One region of the Haloleucobacter ellipsoideus genome, then DNA from elsewhere that is predicted to be linked to it. Evidence: predicted binding sites of a transcription regulator. Region 1 holds the regulator's gene; the other holds the start of a gene.
The links. The regulator PhoB, encoded in region 1, activates phosphate uptake and scavenging genes when phosphate is short. The targets are predictions, from matches to a motif close to TGTCATNNANCTGTCAT.

Region 1 (10,966 bases):
TCTGCGGTCGATCCCACCTTCAATATCTCCTCTTCCGTGGCCGCCAAGCCGGGCGCTGCCGCCGCGGCCACGAAGATCAAGGTGCAGAACCTGCAATTCTATTACGGGCAGAACCACGCCCTGAAGAATATCAATTTCGATATTCCCGAAAAGCGCGTGACGGCGATGATCGGCCCCTCGGGCTGCGGCAAGTCCACCCTCCTGCGCGTGTTCAACCGCATGTATGACCTCTATCCCGGCCAGCGCGCCGAGGGGCAGGTCATGTTTGACGGTGTGAACATCGTCGGCAAGGAGCTGGATTCCACCGTGGTGCGCTCGCGCATCGGCATGGTGTTCCAGAAGCCCACGCCCTTCCCCATGTCCATCTATGACAATATCGCCTTCGGCGTGCGCCTGCATGAGCGCCTCAACAAGGCGCAGATGGATGAGCGCGTGGAATGGTGCCTGCGCAAGGCCGCCATCTGGGAAGAAACCAAGGACCGGCTGAACACCTCGGCGCTGGGCATGTCGGGTGGCCAGCAGCAGCGCCTGTGCATCGCCCGCACCATTGCGGTGCGCCCCGAGGTGATCCTGCTGGACGAGCCGACCTCCGCGCTCGACCCGATCTCCACCTCCAAGATCGAGGACCTGATCGACGAGCTCAAGCGCGAGTTCACGATCGTGATCGTGACGCATAACATGCAGCAGGCCGCGCGCTGCGCCGACAACACCGCCTTCTTCTATCTGGGCGAGCTGATCGAGGTGGCGCCTTCGGACGTGATCTTCACCAACCCGAAGGAAATCAAGACGCGCGATTACATCACCGGCCGCTTCGGCTGAGGGAGAAGGACAAATGGAGATGCCCGATCATATCGTTACGTCCTTCGATATCGAACTGAAGGAAATCAGCCGCGCCGTTGTGGAAATGGGTGGCAAGGCCGAGCGTCTGGTGGCGGATTCCGTCACCTCGCTCATCAAGCGCGATGTGGCGCTGGCGCAGAAGGTGGTGATGCTGGATGCCGGCATCGACCAGGTGCAGCGTGACATCGAGGAGAAGGCCGTCCTCATCATCGCCAAGCGCCAGCCGGTGGCCGGGGACCTGCGCGAGATCGTCGCCGCGATCCGCATCGCCAATGATATCGAGCGGATCGGTGATCTGGCCAAGAATATCGCCCGGCGCGTCATCGCGATCGAGGGAGAGTATCAGCCCCAGAAGCTGGTGCGCGGCGTGGAGCATATCTCCGATCTGGTGCTGGAGCAGCTCAAGGAAGTGCTGGATGCCTATGCCGGCCGCAATGATGCCAAGGCGCTGGAAGTATGGGGCCGCGATGGCGCCATCGACACCATGTACACCTCGCTGTTCCGCGAGCTGCTGACCTATATGATGGAAGATCCGCGCAACATCTCGGTGTGCACTCATCTTCTGTTCAGCGCCAAGAATATCGAGCGCATGGGCGACCACGCCACCAATGTGGCGGAGATCGTCTATTACATGGTCACCGGCGAGGTTCTGCCGGAAAGCCGCCCCAAGGCGGATGCTTCCAGCGACACCACTGTGGTGTTTCCCGGAACGGGCGTGAAGGGCTGACCTCCCCTCGGGAGGTGGTCAAACCGGCTCATGGCCCGCCCTGCATCTCGATGGGATGCCGGCGGGCCTCCGGCCTGTGCGCGCGGGGCCTTCAGAGGCCTTGAACCGCGCATCTTTTCCCTGCCAGCCGGAATTGTCCCGCGCCCTCCCGGGGCGGCACATTCGGGCGCAGGCCGCAAGATGGATGTGAACAGTGGCGGCGCAAATTCTGATCGTCGAGGACGAGGAGCCCCTCACCTTGTTGCTCCGCTACAATCTTGAAGCGGAAGGTTATGGTGTGGAGAGCGTGGACCGGGGCGACGAGGCCGAGACGCGGCTGCGCGAAACGGTCCCGGACCTGGTGATCCTCGACTGGATGCTGCCCGGCCTTTCCGGCATTGAACTGTGCCGTCGCCTGCGCAGCCGGCCGGAAACACAGCGCCTGCCTGTCATCATGCTCACCGCCCGCGGGGAGGAGACCGAGCGTGTGCGCGGCCTTTCCACCGGGGCGGATGACTATGTGGTGAAGCCCTTCTCCGTACCCGAGCTGCTGGCCCGCGTGCGCGCCCTGTTGCGCCGGGCCAAGCCGGAGCATGTGGCCACGCTGTTGCGGGCCGGAGACATCCAGCTTGATCGTGAAACCCATCGTGTCCACCGGGCCGGGCGCGAGGTCCATCTCGGGCCGACCGAATTCCGCCTGCTGGAATTCCTGATGCAGAGCCCCGGCCGCGTCTTCTCCCGCGAGCAGTTGCTGGACGGGGTCTGGGGACAGGATGTCTATATCGACGAGCGCACGGTGGATGTGCATGTCGGCCGCCTGCGCAAGGCCATCAATCGCGGGCGCCAGTCCGATCCCATCCGCACGGTGCGCGGGGCGGGCTATTCCTTCAACGAGATGTTCGCACGGGGCTGAGGCGCTGCTCTGCTCCGCCGCCGGCCCGCGCGAACAGGAAGGTCAGGCCGTGATGTCCGGCACGGGCTCGGCCTGCACGCGCTGGTTCAGCCAGATGCTGCTGATGACGAGCAGGGCGCCGGCAATCTGCCCGGCGCTGAGGGCCTCCCCCAGCAGACCCCAACCCAGAAGCACGGCGGTGAGGGGGCTGAGAAAGCCGAGCGAGGACACCACGGCCGTCTCCAGCCGGGAAATGCCTCGAAACCACAGAATATAGGTCAGCGCGGCTCCGAACACGGACAGCCAGCCAATGCCCATCACATTGTGCAGGGTGATGGTGGCCGGCGGCGGCTCCAGCAGCAGCGCGAAGGGCACGAGCAGCAGCCCGCCGGCCGTGAGCTGCCAGGCGGCAAAGGTGGTGAGCGAGACAGGCGGCATCCAGCGCCGGCTGAGCACGAGGCCGGCCGCCATGGAACCCGCGCTGATCAGGCCGGCGGCCACACCGGAAGGGTTCAGCGCCGTGCTGGGCGTCGCAACCAGAAGGGCCACGCCGCAAATGCCCGCCAGCACAGCCAGTATGGACCACAGGCGGATCGGCGTGCTCAGCAGAAAATAGGAGAGGATGATGACGATGGGCGGCTGGAAATTGGCCAGTGTCGCCGCGACACCTCCCGGCAGCCGGTAGGCGGCATAGAACATCAGGCCCCAGAACATCGAGAAATTCAGCGCCCCGAGAATGAAGCTGCGCACCCACCACACTCCCCATGGCAGCTTGCGCGTGAAGGCCAGCAAAAGCAGGCCGGCCGGCAAGGCGCGCAGGGTGGCGGTCGTGAGGGGATAGTCCCTGGGGAGGAATTCCGTCGTCACATAGAAGGTGGATCCCCAGATGACAGGCGCAAGCGCCGTCAGGAGAATATCAGAACTGCGGGACATGGGGGCATCTCTACCGGGCGTGTCGGTGCTGTGAAGGAGGGGCAGGCAGACAGGTTGAGCCGCACAGGCCACCCATGATGCCTGTTTTTTATGCACGGGCAACGTCCGAAAGGTTGTTTGCGGCGGATGGTGGGGCGCAAACAGAAAACGGGGCGCCAGGCGCCCCGTTTGGGAAATTGGGATGACGCTGTCTCGCGTCGGAAAAGGCCGCAGCCCTCAAAGATAGGCGAGGCGGCGATCGCGGCGGCGATCCTGCACCGGCTGATAGGCGATGCGGGCATGGTGCGCGCAATAGGGCACGCCGGGCGTGGAGCGGGCGCCGCAGAAGTGGAAGCTTTCGCTGCCCGGCTCGCCGATCGGCCAGCGACAGGTATATTCGGTGAGGCTCATGATGGTGCAGCCCTGACCCATGGGCACCACATTGTCCTCGACAATGCGGGCGACGGGAGCTTCCTCCACCATATCCTCCAGCACGGGCGCAAGGGCCACATTGCCCTGCGTCACCGGACGCTGGGGAGCAACAGGCTGTTCCTGCTGCTCCATCTGTTCCTGCTCGAGCTCCTGCTCCACCGCCTGTTCAGGCCGGGTCTTGCCACGGGGCCGCGCGGGAGGGGCGGAAACCGACTTCGCACGCCCGGAAAGACCCAGGCGGTGCACCTTGCCGATCACCGCATTGCGGGTGACTTCGCCCAGTTCACCTGCGATCTGGCTTGCAGAGAGGCCTTCGCTCCACAGCTTCTTCAGGAGTTCGACGCGCTCGTCGGTCCAGCTCATCGCTCATCTCCAATTGCCGCATCATCAGTCCCGGCCGGATCGCACACGGCTCGGGTCATCACTATGGCCGTTTCATCCGCCGGTTTGCAGGCGGAACGAGAACCCGGCCACCGGGCCCGGCATCTCGGGCTGTAGTGCAGCTTCACAATCTCTTGTTACCGCGAGGTGGTGATACACGACATCTCGTAGGTAGCAGCGGCGAAGCTACAATATGCCCGGCTGCGGGAACAGGCCCGGTTAACGAATCATTAGCGTTTTCCCCAGTTGCTTGCGAGCATTTCCTTCACACGCCCGTCCTGCGGGTTCTGCCGCCGGCGCGCGCGGGGGGTGAATTGCCGTTTCGGCAACCCTTGTCCGCGTTTTGCGTATCGGGGCCTGTCAAGAATTGTTGACCTCGCGCGTGTGATCATTAGAATTTCAATGTCGGGCCGTCCCCCGCTGGGGCGGCCCTTTTTAGTTTGTGCCTTGTTGGTTCTTACATGCGCGGCTGCCGTCCAGGACGGATCTTCCGGCCGCGTTGTCTGTTCCGTTTTCCATCCAGCCCCGTGAGGAGGGGCATCCAGGCACCCCAGGAGGGTCTCGTGATCACCGCCGTTCTGCCGACCTATGCGCGCATCGACCTCGAATTCGAGAGGGGAGAGGGCTGCTGGCTCGTCACGACGGACGGGCGACGTTTTCTGGATTTCACCGCCGGCATCGCGGTGAACGTGCTGGGCCATGCGCATCCCCATCTGGTGAAGGCGCTGGAAGGCCAGGCCGAGAAGCTCTGGCACATCTCCAACATTTTCCGCATTCCCGGCGGTGAGCGGCTGGCCGAGCGGCTTTGTGCCGCCACCTTCGCCGATACCATGTTCTTCACCAATTCCGGCGCCGAGGCGCTGGAATGCGCCATCAAGATGGCCCGCAAATATCACTTCGCCAATGGCGATGCGGAGAAGAACCAGATCATCGCCTTCAAGGGGGCTTTCCACGGGCGCACGCTGGCGACCATCGCGGCGGGCGGCAACCCGGCCTATCTCGAAGGCTTCGAGCCCAATATGCCGGGCTTCACCCATGTGCCCTTCGGCGATATCGAGGCGGTCTGCGCGGCCATCACCCCGCGCACCGGCGCGATCCTGCTGGAGCCGGTACAGGGCGAGGGCGGCGTGCGTGTTCACCCGGAAGGGTTCCTCAAGCAGTTGCGCGCCCTGTGTGATGAAAAGGGCCTGCTTCTGGTGCTGGATGAGGTGCAGTGCGGCGTGGGCCGTACCGGCCGACTCTTCGCCCATGAATGGGAGGGCATCACGCCGGATATCATGGCCGTGGCCAAGGGCATTGGCGGCGGTTTCCCCATGGGAGCCTGCCTTGCCACCGAGAAGGCCGCCAAGGGCATGACGCTGGGCACGCATGGCTCCACCTATGGCGGCAATCCGCTGGCCATGGCGGTGGGCAATGCGGTTCTTGATGTCATCCTGAAGGATGAGTTCCTGGCCCATGTGAATGCGGTCAGCACCCATCTGCGCGCCCGGCTGGAAAAGCTGGTGGCCGATCATCCGGCCATTGTGGCCGAGGTGCGGGGCAAGGGCCTGCTGCTGGGCCTGAAGCTGAACGTGCCGGTGGGTGAAATGATCACGCAGCTGCGGGGCGAGGGGCTGCTGGCTCCCGCGGCGAGTGACAATGTGATGCGTCTGCTGCCCCCGCTCGTCGTGAGTATTGAGGAAGCGGATATCGCGGTCGACAAGATCGAGACCGTGTGCCGGCGGCTGGAGGCGGCTGGTGCTGTGGTGCAGGGGGGCGCCGAATAATGGGGATGGAAAGCGGATTGCGTCATTTTCTTGACCTGACGGAACTGTCGGCCGCGGAACTGCGCCGGCTTCTGGACTTCTCGAAGGACCTCAAGGCCCGTTTCCGGAAGGGCGAGCAGGAAAAGCCCCTGACGGGGAAGATCCTCGCCACGGTGTTCGACAGGCCCTCCACCCGCACGCGCGTGTCCTTTGATGTGGGGATGCGCCAGTTGGGCGGCGAGACCATCATGCTCACCGGCGCGGAGATGCAGCTGGGCCGGGGGGAGACCATTGCGGACACCGCCCGCGTGCTCTCCCGCTTCGTGGATGCCATCATGATCCGCATTCTGGATCATGATGCGCTGCTGGAGCTGGCGGAATATGCCTCCATCCCGGTCATCAATGGCCTGACCCGCGTCTCCCATCCCTGTCAGGTGATGGCGGACCTGATGACCTTCGAGGAGCATCTGGGGCAGATCAATGGACGCGCCGTGGCATGGGTGGGCGATTCCAACAATGTGCTCGCCTCATGGATCCATGCCGCCGAGCGGTTCGATTTCACGCTGAATGTCGCCACACCGCGCGAGTTCGCCCCGCGACAGGACATGGTGGATTTCGTCGCCGCCACCGGTGCGAAGGTGCATTTCACGCAAGACCCGAAGGCCGCGGCCGAAGGGGTGGACTGCATCCTCACCGATACCTGGGTCTCCATGGGCGACAAGGAGGCCGAGCGTCGCCACAAGCTGCTCGCCCCCTATCAGGTGAATGGCGATCTGATGCGCCTTGCCAACCCCGATGCCATCTTCATGCACTGCCTTCCCGCCCACCGCGGGGAGGAGGTGACCAGCGAAGTGATGGACGGGCCGCAATCGGTGGTGTTTGATGAGGCGGAAAATCGCCTGCATGCACAAAAGGGCGTTCTGGCCTGGTGCTTCAATGCGGCGGGAGAATGAGGAGACTGCCTCATGAGCGCTGACAGGAAAAAGGCTGCCGGTTCATCCGGCGCGGATGAGGGCGCCAAGGCGCAGGGGAGCGCAAGAGCCCATGCGGCAGGCGCTTCCGCCGCCCCGGGCGAGGGCCCGCGCACCCGCAAGGCCAATGCGGATGTGGTGGACAATATCGTCACGCCCTTTCAGGTGGATGCGCTGGATGTGCGCGGGCGTGCCCTGCGTCTGGGGTCCACCCTGGATGCGGTGCTCGCGCATCATGACTATCCCGCCCTTGTGAAGCGGGTGGTGGGCGAGGCGGTGACGCTGGCGGTTCTGCTCGGCTCCTCCCTCAAGTTCGAGGGGCGCTTCATTCTGCAGACGCAGACCGATGGCCCGGTGAACATGGTGGTGGCGGACTTCGTCGCTCCCGACAAGATCCGCGCCTATGCCCGCTATGATGCCGATGCGCTGGCGGAAGCCGAGCGCAAGGGCGAGGCCACGCCCGCCGCCCTGCTGGGGCGCGGCCATCTGGCCATGACCATTGATCAGGGGCTTTCGACCAACCGGTATCAGGGCGTGGTGGCGCTGGATGGCAGCGGGCTGGAAACGGCGGCGCATGAATATTTCCGCCAGTCCGAGCAGATTCCCACCCTGGTGCGTCTGGCCGTGGGCGAGGAAATGCGGGCCGGCGGGAATGCCTCGGCATGGCGGGCCGGCGGGCTTCTGGTGCAGTTCTTCCCGCAGGATGCTTCCCGTTCCCGCATGGCGGACCTGCCCTCCGGTGATGCGCTGGAGGCGCAGAATGGGGATGATGGGCAGGTGGACGAGGCCTGGATCGAGGCCCGCTCCCTGCTCGGCACGCTTGAGGATGTGGAACTGCTGGACGATACGCTCTCCAGCGAGCGGCTGCTGTTCCGCCTGTTCCATGAAGGCGGCGTGCGCGTTTATGATGTGACACCCGTGCTTTCGCACTGTTCCTGCTCCCGCGAGAGGGTGGCCGGTGTGCTGGCGGCCTTCTCCCGCTCCGAGCAGGAGGCCATGGTGCATGAGGATGGCACGGTGAGCGTGACCTGCGAATTCTGCGGCCGGAACTATGGTTTCACGGCCGAAGAAGTGCTGGGCGAAAACGTCGAAGAGTGATGGACCCGGCCGGGCCTGTTCCGGCCGGATTATCCCTCTTTCCAGCCCCCCTTCATATGGCCGGGCCTCCATCGGCCGCACCGCCCCGGCATGATCCGGCCCCGACGGATTTTCGGAACGCTTTTATCTTGTGCCGCTCAGTCTTGTAATGGCCGGAGGGGGGCGGTATCCCGATGAAGGTCCATGCCAAGCGGGTGTTTCATGCACAAAACTCTCCCTGAAGACATTTTCACCGAGCCGGAAGATTTCTCGCCGGATACCCTGGCCAGTCTCGGCCCGCTGCGTCGTCTGGCCGGCGTTTGGGAATCCGCGCACGGCACTGACGTCAATCCCAAGGCGGATGGGCCGGAGCAGCGCAAGTTCATCGAACGCGTGCGGATGGACCCGATTGATCCGCAGACCAATGGTCCGCAGCTTCTCTATGGGCTGCGCTATCACATCAACATCACCACTCCGGATGAAGATGCCACCTTCCATGATCAGGTCGGCTACTGGCTGTGGGAACCGGCCACCGGGGTCATCATGCAGACCATCGCGATTCCGCGCGGGCAGGTGGTTCTGGCCGGCGGCAAGGCATCCGCCGATGACAAGAGCATCTTCGTGGAAGCCCGGCGCGGGGATGTGCGCTTCGGCATTTCCTCTTCCCCCTTCCTCGATGAAGCCTTCCGCACGGATTATTACCGCATCGACATCACCTTCAATGAGGATGGAAGCTGGACCTATCTGACCCGCACGGATCTTGCCATCCGCGGCAAGGAGCCGGCCTTCAATCATCATGACACGAACACGCTCAAGCGTGTGGAGGCCCCCAAGCCCAACCCGCTCCTGACGATCCTGAAGGGACGCGGGGAAGCCTGAGGCAGGCCGGGCCCGGAAATGGAAACGCCCGCACCGGCCAGAGCCGTGCGGGCGTTTTCGTATCACGGGCGGGAAAGGGCCTGAGACGCTGGTGATGCATCAGGCCCCTTTCGGGTAAGGCCGAAGATCAGTCGTCCAGCCCGAGGGTCGGCTCGGCGCGGCGTTCCAGCACGCCGCGAATGGCCTCCACCAGCTCGCTTTCCTTCACCGCGAACTGGGCCGGGCGCACGGCGCGATATTCGGCATTGTCGGCGATGGAAGCGGCGATCTTCGCACCCTCCACCAGATCCTTGATCTGGACCTCGCCGGCCTCCTTCTCGTTGGAGCCCTGAATGATGACGGCCGGCGCACCGCGACGGTCAGCATATTTCATCTGCGGCTTCATGCCCCCGCCGCCCATATACATTTCGGCACGGATACCGTTGGCCCGCAGGTCCGAGACCATCTTCATGTAATCGGCGATCCGCTCGGGCTGCCTGTCCATGACCAGAACCACGACCGGCCCGATTTCCGCCGCCACATCCAGCTTGCCCAGTGCCGCCAGCGCGGACAGAAGGCGCGAGACACCGATGGAGAAGCCGGTCGCCGGCACCTTCTCGCCCTTGAAACGGGCCACCAGCCCGTCATAACGCCCCCCGCCGGCAACCGAGCCGAAGCGCACGGGGCGGCCTTCATCATCCTTGATCTGGAAGGTCAGCTCGGCCTCATAGACCGGACCGGTATAATATTCGAGGCCGCGCACCACGGAGGGGTCGATCTTCACCCGGTCCTGATAGCCGGCGGCGGCCACCAGAGCGGCGATCTCGCGCAGCTCCGCCATGCCCTCCTGGAAGGCGGCATTGTTGAGCAGGCTGGCTGCCATTTCCACATCGCCACCCAGCTCAAGGCGCGCCCCATCGCCATCGGCGGACAGGCCGCTCTCACCCGAAAGCATGGCCAGCACAACGGCGCTCTGCCTTGCATCCAGCCCCGCGCCCTTGGTGAAGTCTCCGCTCTCATCCTTGCGGCCCGCGCCGAGCAGCAGGGAAACACCCTCCAGACCGAACTTGTCGAACTTGTCGATGGCGCGCAGAACCGTCAGGCGGCGGCCGGCATTGTCATCACCGCCAAGGCCGATGACCTCCATCACCCCATCCAGAACCTTCCGGTTGTTGACCCGGATGACATAATCCCCGCGCGGCACGCCCACAGCTTCCAGCGTGTCGGCAGCCATCATGCAGATCTCGGCATCGGCGGCCACACCGGGCGCGCCCACCGTATCGGCATCGAACTGCATGAACTGGCGGAAGCGGCCCGGGCCGGGCTTTTCGTTGCGGAACACATAGCCGGCGCGATAGGAGCGGAACGGCTTGGGAATCGTCTCATAATGCTCGGCCACATGGCGGGCGAGCGGGGCGGTGAGATCATAGCGCAGCGAGAGCCACTGCTCGTCATCATCCTTCAGCGAGAACACGCCTTCATTCGGCCGGTCCTGATCGGGCAGGAACTTGCCGAGGGCATCGGTATATTCGAGCACAGGGGTTTCCAGCGCCTCGAACCCGTAGAGGGCATAAACGGCGCGGATCTTCTCCAGCATGGAATGGGTGGCGGAAAGCTCCGCGCCGCTGCGGTCAGCAAGGCCACGGGGCAGCCGGGCCTTCGGCTTGAACACTTTCGCCATGGGAAATCTCGATATCTGTCAATTGAAAGGCTGTCCCAGCCTCATAGAAGAACACGCCGCCCGCGGCAAGGCAGCGAAGGCGTGAAGCATCGGCATGGGGCCCCGGAGGGGTGAAAAACAAGGCCGCTCAGAAATAACGTCGCAGATCCTGCGCGGCATCCTGGGGTGCGCGCTTGGCATTGAAGGGAGCGACATAGGCGCCGGTCTTGTCCATGAGATAGACGGAGGCCGTATGGTCCATGGTGTAGTCGCCATCCTGCAGCGGCACCTTGCGGGCATAGACCCGGTAGGCTTTCGAGATCCGGTCCACCTGCTCGGGCGTGCCGCTCAGGCCGCGCAGTTGCGGGGCGAAGCTGGAGAGATAGTCCTTCAGAACCTCAGGCGTATCCCGCTCCGGGTCCACCGTGACGAAAAAAGCCTGCACCTTGTCTGCATCCGGCCCCAGCGCATTGAAGATCTCCGTCATCTCGA
Region 2 (10,966 bases), 210 kb from region 1:
CCGTGAGGGGCAAGGATTATGCGGCTCCGGCAGGGCGGCAGACCATTAAATATGCAGGCTTGGTAACATCGAGATGTAAATCTTGAACGTGAACAGGGCCGCCTGTGCCGTGTGCGTCTCGCTTCTTCCTTGATTCTCGTGCTAGAGCACGCTCCGAATATCAAAGACATGAGGGTTGAGATGGCTCACCCGGCTGCGCCAGAGGCGCGCCCCCTTCGCGTTGGTGTCATCGGTGTCGGCATCATGGGTTCCAATCATGCGCGCGTGCTCTCCGCGCTGCCCGAGGCGGAACTGGTGGCCGTGGCGGACCCGGACCACGCACAGGCTGAGCGGGTCGCCCAGTTTCTGGGCTGTGATGCGGTGCCGGACCACCATGCCCTGCTGGCACTGGGGCTGGATGCGGTCGTCGTGGCCGCGCCCACCCATCTGCACCATTCCGTTGCGCTGGATGTGATTGCCGCCGGCAGCTCGGTTCTGGTGGAAAAGCCCATCGCCTCCACGGCGGATGAGGGGCGCGAGATTGTCGCCGCCGCCAAGGCCCGGGGCGTCACCCTCATGGTTGGCCATGTGGAGCGCTTCAATCCGGCTGTGCGCGCGGTGAAGGAGGCCATCAAGGGCGAGCAGCTCCTGTCTGTGGCCATCACCCGCGTGGGGCCTTTCCCGCCCCGCATGTCCAATGTGGGCGTGGTGATCGACCTTGCGGTGCATGACATCGACCTGATCCGCTGGCTGACCGATTCCGATATCGTGGAAGTGCAGCCGCAGACCTCCGCCGCCATTGCCGAGCGTGAGGACATTGCCCTGCTCCAGTTCCGCACCGCTTCCGGCGTGCTGGCGCACATCAATACCAACTGGCTCACGCCCTTCAAGGCGCGCACCGTGCATGTGGCCACCGCCCGCAAATATGTGATCGGTGATCTCATCACCCGGCAGGTGACCGAGCATTTCGACTACCGCCCGGATGGCTCCTATTCCACCCGCCACATGCCGGTGGCCTATGCCGAGCCGCTGCGCTCCGAGCTGCAGAACTTCCTCTCCGCCGTCCGCTCGGGCCAGACCCCGGAAGTGACGGGCGAGCAGGGCGTGGCCAGCATTGATATCGCCATGTCCTGCCTGCCGGGCCATGGTGCTGCCGCAGCCAGCCGCCAGAGCCGGGCGAACGGCTGAGCGGTCTGTTCCAGTTCCGGTGCGGATGAGTGTGGAACGGGCGTTTGGTCCGTTCCCCGCCGGGGCCGCCGCGCCGGTCGATTTCCCTGTCTTCCCCTTGAGGATCGTCCTCTCATGACTACGTCTTCCGCGCCCGCACCCATTCCCTTCATCGACCTTGCCGCCCAGCGCGCCCGTCTGGGGCCGAGGGTGGATGAGGTGGTGCTGGAGGTTCTCCAGTCCTGCCGCTTCATTCAGGGGCCGCAGGTGCTGGAGCTTGAGGAGAAGCTGGCGAAATTTGCCGGTTCCCGGTTTGCGCTGGGCTGCTCCAGCGGCACGGATGCGCTGGCTCTGCTTCTCGCGGCATGGGGCGTCAAGCCCGGTGATGCGGTGTTCTGCCCGGCCTTCACCTTCTGCGCCACCGCAGAGGTGGTGCCGTGGGTGGGGGCGACCCCCGTGTTCGTGGACGTGAAGACCGATACCTTCAACATGGACCCGGAAAGCCTTGAAGCCGCCATTGAAACGGCGCGGGCGCAGGGGCTGGAGCCGAAGGTCGTCATTCCGGTGGACCTGTTCGGCCAGCCGGCCGACTATGACGCCATTCTGCCGATTGCCGAGAAGCATGGCCTGAAGGTGCTGTGCGATACCGCGCAGGGCTTCGGCGGCACCTGGAACAACCGCCGCACCGGCTCCATCGGTGATGCGACCGCAACCTCCTTCTTCCCGGCCAAGCCGCTGGGGGGCTATGGCGATGGCGGCGCCATCTTCACCGATGACGAGGAACTGGTCGGCATTCTCAAAAGCCTGCGCGAGCATGGGCAGGGCGTGGATCGCTACCAGAATGTGCGCATTGGCATGACAGCGCGTCTGGATACGATTCAGGCGGCGGTGCTGCTGGAAAAGCTGGCCATCTTCGAGGAGGAGATCGCCGCGCGTGAGCGTATCGCCCGGCGTTATCATGAAGGGCTGGGCGATGTGGCGCAGGTGCCGGTGGTGGACCCGCGCGCGACATCCGTCTGGGCGCAATATACCATCAAGCTGCCGGCCGGCGTGCGGGATGATCTGGCCACGGCGCTGGCTGCCGAAGGCGTGCCTACCGCGGTCTATTATCGCCAGCCGATGCATCACCAGCCGGCCTATGCGGAGTTCCCCACCGCCACGCCCAGCCTGAAGGGGGCGGAGGAACTGTGCGCGCAGGTCATCTCCCTGCCGATGCATGCTTATCTGGACGAGCCGACGCAGGACCGGGTGATCGCGGCCGTGCGCAAGGCGCTGGGCAAGTAACCGGCAGGCAGAACCGGGCGCGCAGGGCTGTCATCCTTCCGCGCACAGGCCATATCCGAAGATCAGGCGGGGGCAGTGCCCCCGCTTTTTCATGCAGGCCCTGCATCTGCGGGGCAGGGTGCAGGGGATGCATCATGCAGGCGGCTTGTTCGCCGGGGCGTGCAAGGCTACATCTTTCCCATCGTCCCGCTGGGCCGGAACCGTGCGCGGCCTGAAGCTGCACCCATGCCCGGCCCGGAATGAGGAGGCTGCCATGCCGCTGAGCCACGCCACTGTCGACCCGGAAGAAGTTGCCCGCTTTGATGCCCTGGGCAAGCAATGGTGGGATGAGAAGGGCAAGATGGCGCCTCTCCATGCCATGAATCCGGCGCGGCTGTCTTTTGTGCGTGATGCGCTGGTACGCCATTTCGGGCGCGATGCCCGGTCCCTGCGCCCGCTCAAGGGGCTCAGCATTCTAGATGTGGGCTGTGGCGGCGGCCTGCTGAGCGAGCCCATGGCGCGCATGGGCGCCCGCGTGACCGGTATCGATCCGGCCCCGAACAATATCAAGGTCGCCAGCGCCCATGCCGAAGGGCAGGGACTGGATCTGGACTATCTCCCTGTGACAGCGGAGGAGTTGCAGGCGGGCGGCGCGCGTTTCAATGCGGTGGTGGCGCTGGAAGTGGTGGAGCATGTGGCCGATGTCGGCCTGTTTGTCCGCACGCTGGGCCAGCTTGTGGATGAGGGCGGGGTGCTCATTCTGTCCACCCTCAACCGCACGGCCAAGAGCTTCGCCCTCGCCATTGTGGGGGCGGAATATATCCTGCGCTGGCTGCCGCCGGGCACGCACAGCTGGGAAAAATTCATCACGCCGGAAGAGCTGGAGGCCAGCCTTGCCGCTGCCGGCTATGAGGCGAGCGAGCGCACCGGCATGGTGTATGACCCGCTCTCCAGCAGCTTCAGCCTCTCCGATGATCTTGCGGTGAACTATTTCATGGTCGCCCGTCGCATCTGATGGCGCGCGGGGTGCGGGTCTGCCTGCGGGGCGGGCTCGCATTTTTGTGTCTTGTTTGTAAGGCAGACTTATAATAATCTTGCCTTTGAAATGTTCGAGAACCCATCACCCAATCTGAACGACACGCCGATCGGCTTTCTGCTGGTGGATGTGGCACGCCTGTATCGCGCCCGCATGGACAAGGCGTTCGAGGCCGCCGGCCTTGGCCTCACGGCCGGGGAGGCGCGCACCCTTGCCTATGTCGACCGCCACCCCGGTCTGCGCCAGCGCATGCTGGCCATCAAGATGAATGTGGAGCCGATGACGCTGGTCGGTTTTCTGGACCGGCTGGAGGCGCAGGATCTCATCTCGCGCCAGGTCGATCCGGGTGATCGCCGGGCCAAGATCATTCACCTCACCGCCAAGGCTCCGCCTCTGGTGACTCGCATTCTTGAGGCAGGACGCCAGATGCGGCTGGAAGTTCTGGGCGATATCGCCCCGGCGGAGCAGGCCACATTCATCACCTGCCTGTTGCGCATGAATGCTGCCCTTTCAGGCTGCGAACGGGAGAGCTGAAGCCATGAAGGCACCGGATGATCCATTGCAGGGGGGCATGGCGGTGCGTGGCCCAACCGCACCCGTGCCGCTCATGTCCCAGTTGCGCACGGCCCTTATCGCGGCAGCGCTGGTGACCATTGGCCCTGTCTCGCTCACCATGTACACGCCGGCCATGCCCACTCTGGTGGAGGCATTCGGCACCACGGAAACGCAGGTGAAGGCGACCCTGACGGTCTTCTTCTTCGGCTTCGCATTTTCCCAGCTCGTCTGCGGCCCCCTTTCCGATGCTTTCGGGCGGCGGCCTGTGGCGCTGGGCTTTTTCGGCGCCTATCTGGCCGGCAGCGTGGTGACGGTGATGGCCACCTCCATGGAGGTGCTGATTGCCGGCCGCCTGTTGCAGGGTATCGGCTGTGCCGCCGGCATCGCCATTTCCCGCGCCATCGTGCGAGACCAGTATGTGGGGCAGGCCTCGGCCCGGATCATGAATCTGGTGGGCACCATGCTGGCCATCGCCCCGGCCATTTCCCCCACACTGGGCGGGGTGGTGCTGGAGCTGGCCAACTGGCATGGCATCTTTGTCATCATGTGCCTGTATGGCCTGCTGCTCGTGGTGATGCTCATCTGGTTCGTGCCGGAAACGAACCGCACGCGAAACCGCGCGCTGGTCAGCCCTGCCGGCATCATGCACAGCTATGGGTCGCTGCTGGGCAGCCGTGTCTTCATGCGGGCGGGGCTGGTGATCGGCGCGGTTCTCGGGGGCATGTACACGCTGGCCGCGCTGCTCTCTTTCGTGCTGATCGATACGGTGGGGCTCACCCCGGTCGAGTTCGGCATGGCCATGCTGGTCCAGACAGGGGCCTTCATCATGGGCACGCTGGTGATGGGCCGCCTGCTCCGCCGCATGAGCGCCACCAGCCTGATCGTCCCGGGCCTGGTTCTGGTGATGCTCAGCGCGGCGGGGCTTGCCATTGGCCTGCGCGTTTTCACGCCTTCCGTGCTGACGGTGATGGGGCCGATTGCGCTCTGGGCGGTGGGCGTGGCGATGATCATGCCCGGCTGCACGACAGCGGCTTTGTCGGGCTTTCCCCATATTGCCGGGGCGGCCTCCGCGCTCACCGGCTTTCTGCAGATTGGCGGGGGCATGTGCGGCACTCTGGTGGCGCTGCTGTTTCCCTCGCCGCTCGCGGCCCTGATGACGCTGATCCCCGCCATGGGTGTGCTGTCGGTGATCGCGCATGTGCTGCTGCGGCCGCGGACAGGCACGGCTCCGGTGACGGTTGTGCCCGATGATGAGGCACTGGATGCAACCAATATCGAACTGGCTGTCGATCCGCTCGGCGTGGTGGGGGCCTCCGGTGATGAGATCGAGGCCAGAACCCTGCAACAGAAGAGGTAATTCAGGGGGTTGGACTGTCATCGGAGCGTCGGCATGCATCCTTATGGTGCCGCCAGACCGAAGCGGAGGATTCGCCCGCTTTCGAGAGGCTGCCGTGTGATGATCAGAAAAACTTCCATCCTGTTCCTGTGCCGAGACAATGCCGGCATCAGCCTGATGGCGGAGGCGCTGGCCATTCACCTTCACAACCGTCTTCACAAGCATGTGCGGGCCTTCAGCGCGGCTGTCGGCCCCACGGCCCCGGTGGATGAGGCCGCCCTGGCCTGCCTGCAGGAAGCGGGCGTGCCCACAGACGGGCTCTCTTCCAAGCCTGTGGAGCTGTTCGCCCTTTCCGGGGCGCCGAGGGTGGATGTGGTGGTGCCGTTGCAGGCGGATGTCCACCATGCGGTGGGCGCCCTGCCATGGCTGCATCTGCTGCCCCTGCGTGCGCGGATCTTCGAGGATATCGGCCGGCGCGGGGATGCCCATGCCCGGCGGGTGGCCTATCGCGATCTTCTGCCTGCCCTGCGTCAGGTGGTGCTGGACATCATGGAAATGGAAGCGCCGGGCATGGTGCGGTCTGCGGCATGAAATGACCGTATCGCTTGTGTTTCAGGCGGGGGTGCGGTTTCATGACACCGAATGCTGCGAGATGATGAAAGGGGTGCTGCATGTCCTCCGATATGGAGAAAACCTCTCCGGCCGGCTCCACGCAGGCTCTGGCGGGTGCAGTGGCGGCCCCCGTTCCCGCAACCGGTGCTGATGCGGCAAGCCCTCTGGCCGAGGCATTGCGACAGGCCCTTGCACGGGTGGATGAGGCCGTCGGCGCGCCCGAAACGGCCGAAATGGTGCATGGCGCGCGCAAGGCCATCAAGGAATATCGCGGCCTGTTGCGGCTGATTCCCGGAAGGGTTGCAGCCACGGCCCGCCGGGAAGCGGCGGCAACGGCGCGGGAGCTGGCCCATGCGCGTGACCGGGCCACCGCGCTGGAAGCGCTCGACATGCTGCGTCAGGCCGGGCTTGCGCGGGAGGATGATCTTGAGGCCGCACGCTCTGTCATCGGCCAGGATCAGGCGGATGAGCGCGAGGGGGAAAGCCTGCGCCGGGTCTTGCTCCAGTTTCTGAAGGATACCCATGCCGCGATGGATAGCCGGCTGGTGGCGCAGGCCAATGCGGCCGATCTGGTGGAAGGGCTGCGCCGGGGGTATCGCGCCGCGCGCAAGGCGGACTTCTCCTCTCCCGAAGCCATGCACGAAGTGCGCAAGACGGTTGTCACGCACCGCTACCAGATGAGTTTTCTGGCCGACTGGTTCAAGGGAAAGTGCGAGAAGCGCGCCGCCCGCACCCAGCGCCTGCGGGATGTTCTGGGGGCGTATCAGGATATTGAAACCCTGCGCCCGCTGCTGCATGCCAACAGCGCGGAATTGCGGGATGGATGTCTGTCCCGGCTGGACAGGGCGATGACACGCCTCCAGAAGCGCCTCTCCAAAGAGGCGCGCAAGCGCCACAGGGCGCTGTTTCACCGCTCCTCGAAAGACTTTGCCCGCAAGCTGGGCAAGCTTGATGCGCCGGTCCGCCCTCTGGCGCCACGCACGGCCAAAAGCTGGAAGGTCATTTCCGCTGACGGGGTCGAGGACTAGGGAGCACACTCTCGCAATCCGGCATCTGGATACCGGGAACCTGAGGGCGGGGAGATGTTTCCATCTCCCCGCCGGCCTATTTCAGGCGGGTCCGGTCGATCCAGTTGGCGAACTTGTCTGCAACGGTTTTCAGGAAATCGCGGGTGCGCTCGTCCGTCACCCTGCCATTCTCGTCCAGTGCATCGGCAATCTTGGAGAGATAGGCTTCCGGCTGCTGCATCAGCGGCATGTTGAGGAAGACCAGAGACTGGCGCAGATGATGGTTCGCGCCAAAGCCGCCCAGTGTCCCGGGAGAAACGCTGACGATTGCGGCCGGCTTTTCATTCCAGACGCTGTGGCCATAGGGGCGGGAGCCGACATCAATCGCATTCTTCAGGACAGCCGGAAGGGAGCGATTATATTCCGGGGTAACGAACAGCACGGCCTGTGTGCCGGAAACAGCCTTGCGAAAACGCTGCCATGCCTCCGGGGGCGTGTCTGTCTCCAGATCCTCATTGTAAAGAGGCAGGTCGCCGATCTCGATGATCTCCAGATCCAGACGGGGGGCGGCCAGGGCCCTGAGCTCCAGGGCGACGGAGCGGCTGAACGAGCCCTTGCGCAAACTTCCAACGATAACAGCAACATGGGTGGACATGGTCTATCCCTCCGGTCGTGATTGGCCGCAGAGCGTCCAATCAGATGGAGCGGCACTGTCTGCCCGTCCGATGGCGCATTCATGGCATCAGCGCCGGATCGGGAGCCGCTCGTCGCCTTGGCCCCGGATTGTGCGCCGTTCAGATGGCGTGGCGGTTGGCCGAGGGGCCAAAATGTTCGACATAGCGCGCGCTCAGCGCGGAAACGGGCAGGATGACCAGCACATCCGTGGTGCCGAACTGGTGGTCCACAACCGCGCCCTCGCCCACAAAGCCGCCAAGCCGCAGATAGCCCTTGACCATGGGGGGCAGGGCCTGAAAGGCAGCCTTGAGGGAAATCTCCTCCTTCGGCATGCGGTTCATGTCCACATACCGGCTTTCCAGCGCACGGGCCCGCCACTCCTGCGGGGCCAGTGCATTGTGATGCAGGAAGGAGAGGGGCAGGGCCAGCTCGTCCGGGTCTGTCCCCTCCAGGCTGGCGCAGCCGAACATGGCGTCGATCTTGTTGCGCAGGATATAGGTCCACACCCCGTGCCAGAGCAGCTCCACCGTGCGCTTGTTGCGATAGGGCTTCAGGACGCAGGAGCGCCCGAGTTCCAGAAACCGCAGGCCGGGATGGGTGCGGATGATGCTGTCCACATCAAACTCGCTCTGCGTGTAGAAACCGCCATGGCGCACGGCCACATCCTGCCGCAGCAGGCGATAGGTGCCCACCACTTTCGGCTTGCGGCGGCCCAGAACGACCTTGCCGGCATCATGGTCGAGAACGAGAATGTGGTCGCAAATGGTGTCGAAGGCATCCACATCGCGCCGGGCGAGACGGGTTCCGGCATCCGGGATGGCCGACATTTCCTCATAGAAGACTTCATAGCGCAGGCGCTGCGCCTGTCTCACCTCACGCGCGGTGCGCGCCAGCCGCACTTCCAGCGGGCCAAGACGGCCCAGCACCAGAGGCTCATAATGGGGCGGCAGCGCCTCGCGATGGCGAATGCCGGAATAGGCGCGCAGATCCCGCACCAGATTGCGCGGCGGCACATTCCTGTCCAGAACCGGCGCAGAGGCATCCTGCCGGGCCAGCGTCCCGCGCATGACATCCAGACCACGCCCCATCAGGGCGGGCAGGTCCAGTGCGGATGGCTGACTCATGATGCGCTTCATGTAACGACCCCCCAGTCGCCCGTACAAACGACCATTGCCACGTTTTGCGTCATGCGGCAGACATGTGAAGACGACGACCCTTCACCGGACATTAACGTCACATTCACCATAGTTTTCATACGTCATTGTGACAATCCTCGTCAGGGCTCCTGTGTCATCATGGTTGACGGGCGCGCTGGTGAGCGGACGAAAACGCATTTCAGGCGTCTGGTGGTCTGGCCAGGCGCAGTGTGTATGGCGGCGGTGCGGAACCGTCGTTCAGCCTGGGGGAATGAGACCGATGAGAAAAACGCGCACGCTTGCAGTCACCGCACTTGCCGGCCTCCTTCTGGGGGCAAGCCCGCTGATGGCGCAGCCGGCGGTCACGCCCGCCGAGACCGATGTGGTGGAGTTTCCGGGCCGCGGCGCGGTGGAGGTTCTGAGCTACCCCGCCAAGTTCGTCTCCGCGGATGTGGTGACTCGCCATGCCATTTTTGAAGGGGCCAATGGCAAGCGCTGGTCGGTGGTGATTCCCGCAGGCGTTGCGGATCTGAGCGCCCTGAAGAATGGAGAGAATGTCACCGTGCGCGTTCTGCCGGCGGTGGTGACGGCGCTGGGCAAGGCCCATCAGGGTACGCCCGGAGAAATCATCGAGCAGGTGGCCGTGAATGAGGGATTGCCGGGCCTGCCGGAGGGATATGGGCTGGTGAGCGTGACCATGACCACCATTTTCGTGGGTGTGGACAAGGCTGCCGGCACCGTGACCTTCGAGGGGCTGGGCGGAAAGGTGCACACCGTGCGCGCATTCGACGAGAAGGTGCTGGAAGACCTGCAGAAGGTGGAGCCGGGCGATCTCTCGCAGATCTCCTATCTTGAGGGCATTTCTCTCACCACACCCTGAGGGCGGATCACGGTCTGTCAAACGTGCGGGGCTGCGGGAAGATGGGCTTTGCCAGAAAAGGCATGTGCGTCTCCGCGTCCCCGCAAGACATTCCGCCAGCCTGTGGCAGGTGATGTGCTGGCCATTCCATGAGAGCCGTCCCATTCCGCATGTATGGGGCGGCTTTTGCATTTCCGCACATAGTGTCTCAGGCGGCTGAACGCGCCCGGTCCGCGCTGGCGCGATAAGCGAGTGCCTCGGCCAGATGCTGGCGCGAAATGGTTTCCGCTCCTGCCAGATCTGCCAGTGTGCGTGCCACTTTCAGCACGCGATGATAGCCTCGGGCGGTCAGCTGCATGGCCTGTGCCGCATCGCGCAGCAGGGCCGTTCCGCCTGCATCCGGCTGGGCGACGCGTTCGAGAAGCGGGCCTGAAGCTTCCGCATTGGTGCGGATATCCGGCCGCCCGAGCGCGGCATAGCGTTCGGCCTGAAGGGTGCGTGCTGCCGCGACACGGGCCGCCACCTCCTGCGAGCCTTCGGCGGGCGCCGGCAGCACCAGATCCGCGGCGCTGACAGCCGGGACGGACAAATGCATGTCGATCCGGTCCAGAAACGGGCCGGAGAGGCGCGCCTGATAATCATCCGCGCAACGCGGCCCGCGCTTGCAGGTAAAGCCGGGCTCCCCCGCCCGTCCGCACCGGCAAGGGTTCATCGCCGCCACCAGCTGGAAACGGGCGGGATAGCTGACGCGGTGGTTGGCGCGGGCGATCAGGACCTCTCCGGTTTCAAGCGGCTGGCGCAGCGAATCCAGCACCTGAGGCGAAAATTCGGGCAGCTCATCCAGAAACAGAACGCCATGATGGGCGAGAGACACCTCTCCGGGTCTGGCACGCGCACCTCCGCCCACCATGGCCGCCATGCTGGCGGAATGGTGCGGGGCGCGGAATGGGCGGGTGCTCACCAGCGCGCCATCCTCTATCGCCCCCGCGACCGAGGCAACCATGGAAACCGAGAGCATTTCCTCTGGCGCAAGAGGCGGAAGAATGGAGGGCAGGCGCTGTGCCAGCATGGATTTGCCCGCGCCGGGCGGCCCGACGAAAAGCAAATTGTGCGCGCCTGCGGCAGCCACCTCCAGCGCCCGCTTGGCGGTTTCCTGCCCCCTCACGTCGCGCAGGTCCAGCAGCGTCTTTCCCTGTGCCTGAACACGCGGGCTGGGCCGGGAAAGAGGCTGGCGGCCGGTGAGGTGGTTGGCCAGTTCCATCAGTGAGGCTGGCGCAAGAATATCCATATCCGGGCTGGCCCACGCCGCTTCCGCCCCGCACCCCTGCGGGCAGATGAGGC

Region 2: the regulator PhoB is predicted to act here: its motif matches at 8,814-8,830, upstream of olsB (l-ornithine N(alpha)-acyltransferase).

Annotation. Positions count from the first base shown of each region.
Region 1 covers NZ_JBQWAR010000020.1:495,908-506,873, reverse strand. Annotated here, with positions in the region: gene pstB (phosphate ABC transporter ATP-binding protein PstB) at 1-819, shown strand, start outside; gene phoU (phosphate signaling complex protein PhoU) at 839-1,567, shown strand; gene phoB (phosphate regulon transcriptional regulator PhoB) at 1,761-2,459, shown strand; gene ACT6QG_RS14150 (EamA family transporter) at 2,502-3,371, opposite strand; gene ACT6QG_RS14145 (GcrA family cell cycle regulator) at 3,588-4,145, opposite strand; gene ACT6QG_RS14140 (aspartate aminotransferase family protein) at 4,727-5,929, shown strand; gene argF (ornithine carbamoyltransferase) at 5,935-6,861, shown strand; gene ACT6QG_RS14130 (Hsp33 family molecular chaperone) at 6,874-7,977, shown strand; gene ACT6QG_RS14125 (FABP family protein) at 8,179-8,835, shown strand; gene hisS (histidine--tRNA ligase) at 8,963-10,495, opposite strand; gene ACT6QG_RS14115 (SCO family protein) at 10,623-10,966, opposite strand, start outside.
Region 2 covers NZ_JBQWAR010000020.1:284,680-295,645, reverse strand. Annotated here, with positions in the region: gene ACT6QG_RS13225 (Gfo/Idh/MocA family oxidoreductase) at 181-1,167, shown strand; gene ACT6QG_RS13220 (DegT/DnrJ/EryC1/StrS family aminotransferase) at 1,282-2,430, shown strand; gene ubiG (bifunctional 2-polyprenyl-6-hydroxyphenol methylase/3-demethylubiquinol 3-O-methyltransferase UbiG) at 2,684-3,424, shown strand; gene ACT6QG_RS13210 (MarR family winged helix-turn-helix transcriptional regulator) at 3,515-3,979, shown strand; gene ACT6QG_RS13205 (multidrug effflux MFS transporter) at 3,984-5,357, shown strand; gene ACT6QG_RS13200 (arsenate-mycothiol transferase ArsC) at 5,457-5,927, shown strand; gene ACT6QG_RS13195 (CHAD domain-containing protein) at 6,008-6,976, shown strand; gene ACT6QG_RS13190 (NADPH-dependent FMN reductase) at 7,053-7,610, opposite strand; gene olsB (l-ornithine N(alpha)-acyltransferase) at 7,750-8,754, opposite strand; gene ACT6QG_RS13180 (hypothetical protein) at 9,047-9,646, shown strand; gene ACT6QG_RS13175 (YifB family Mg chelatase-like AAA ATPase) at 9,834-10,966, opposite strand, start outside.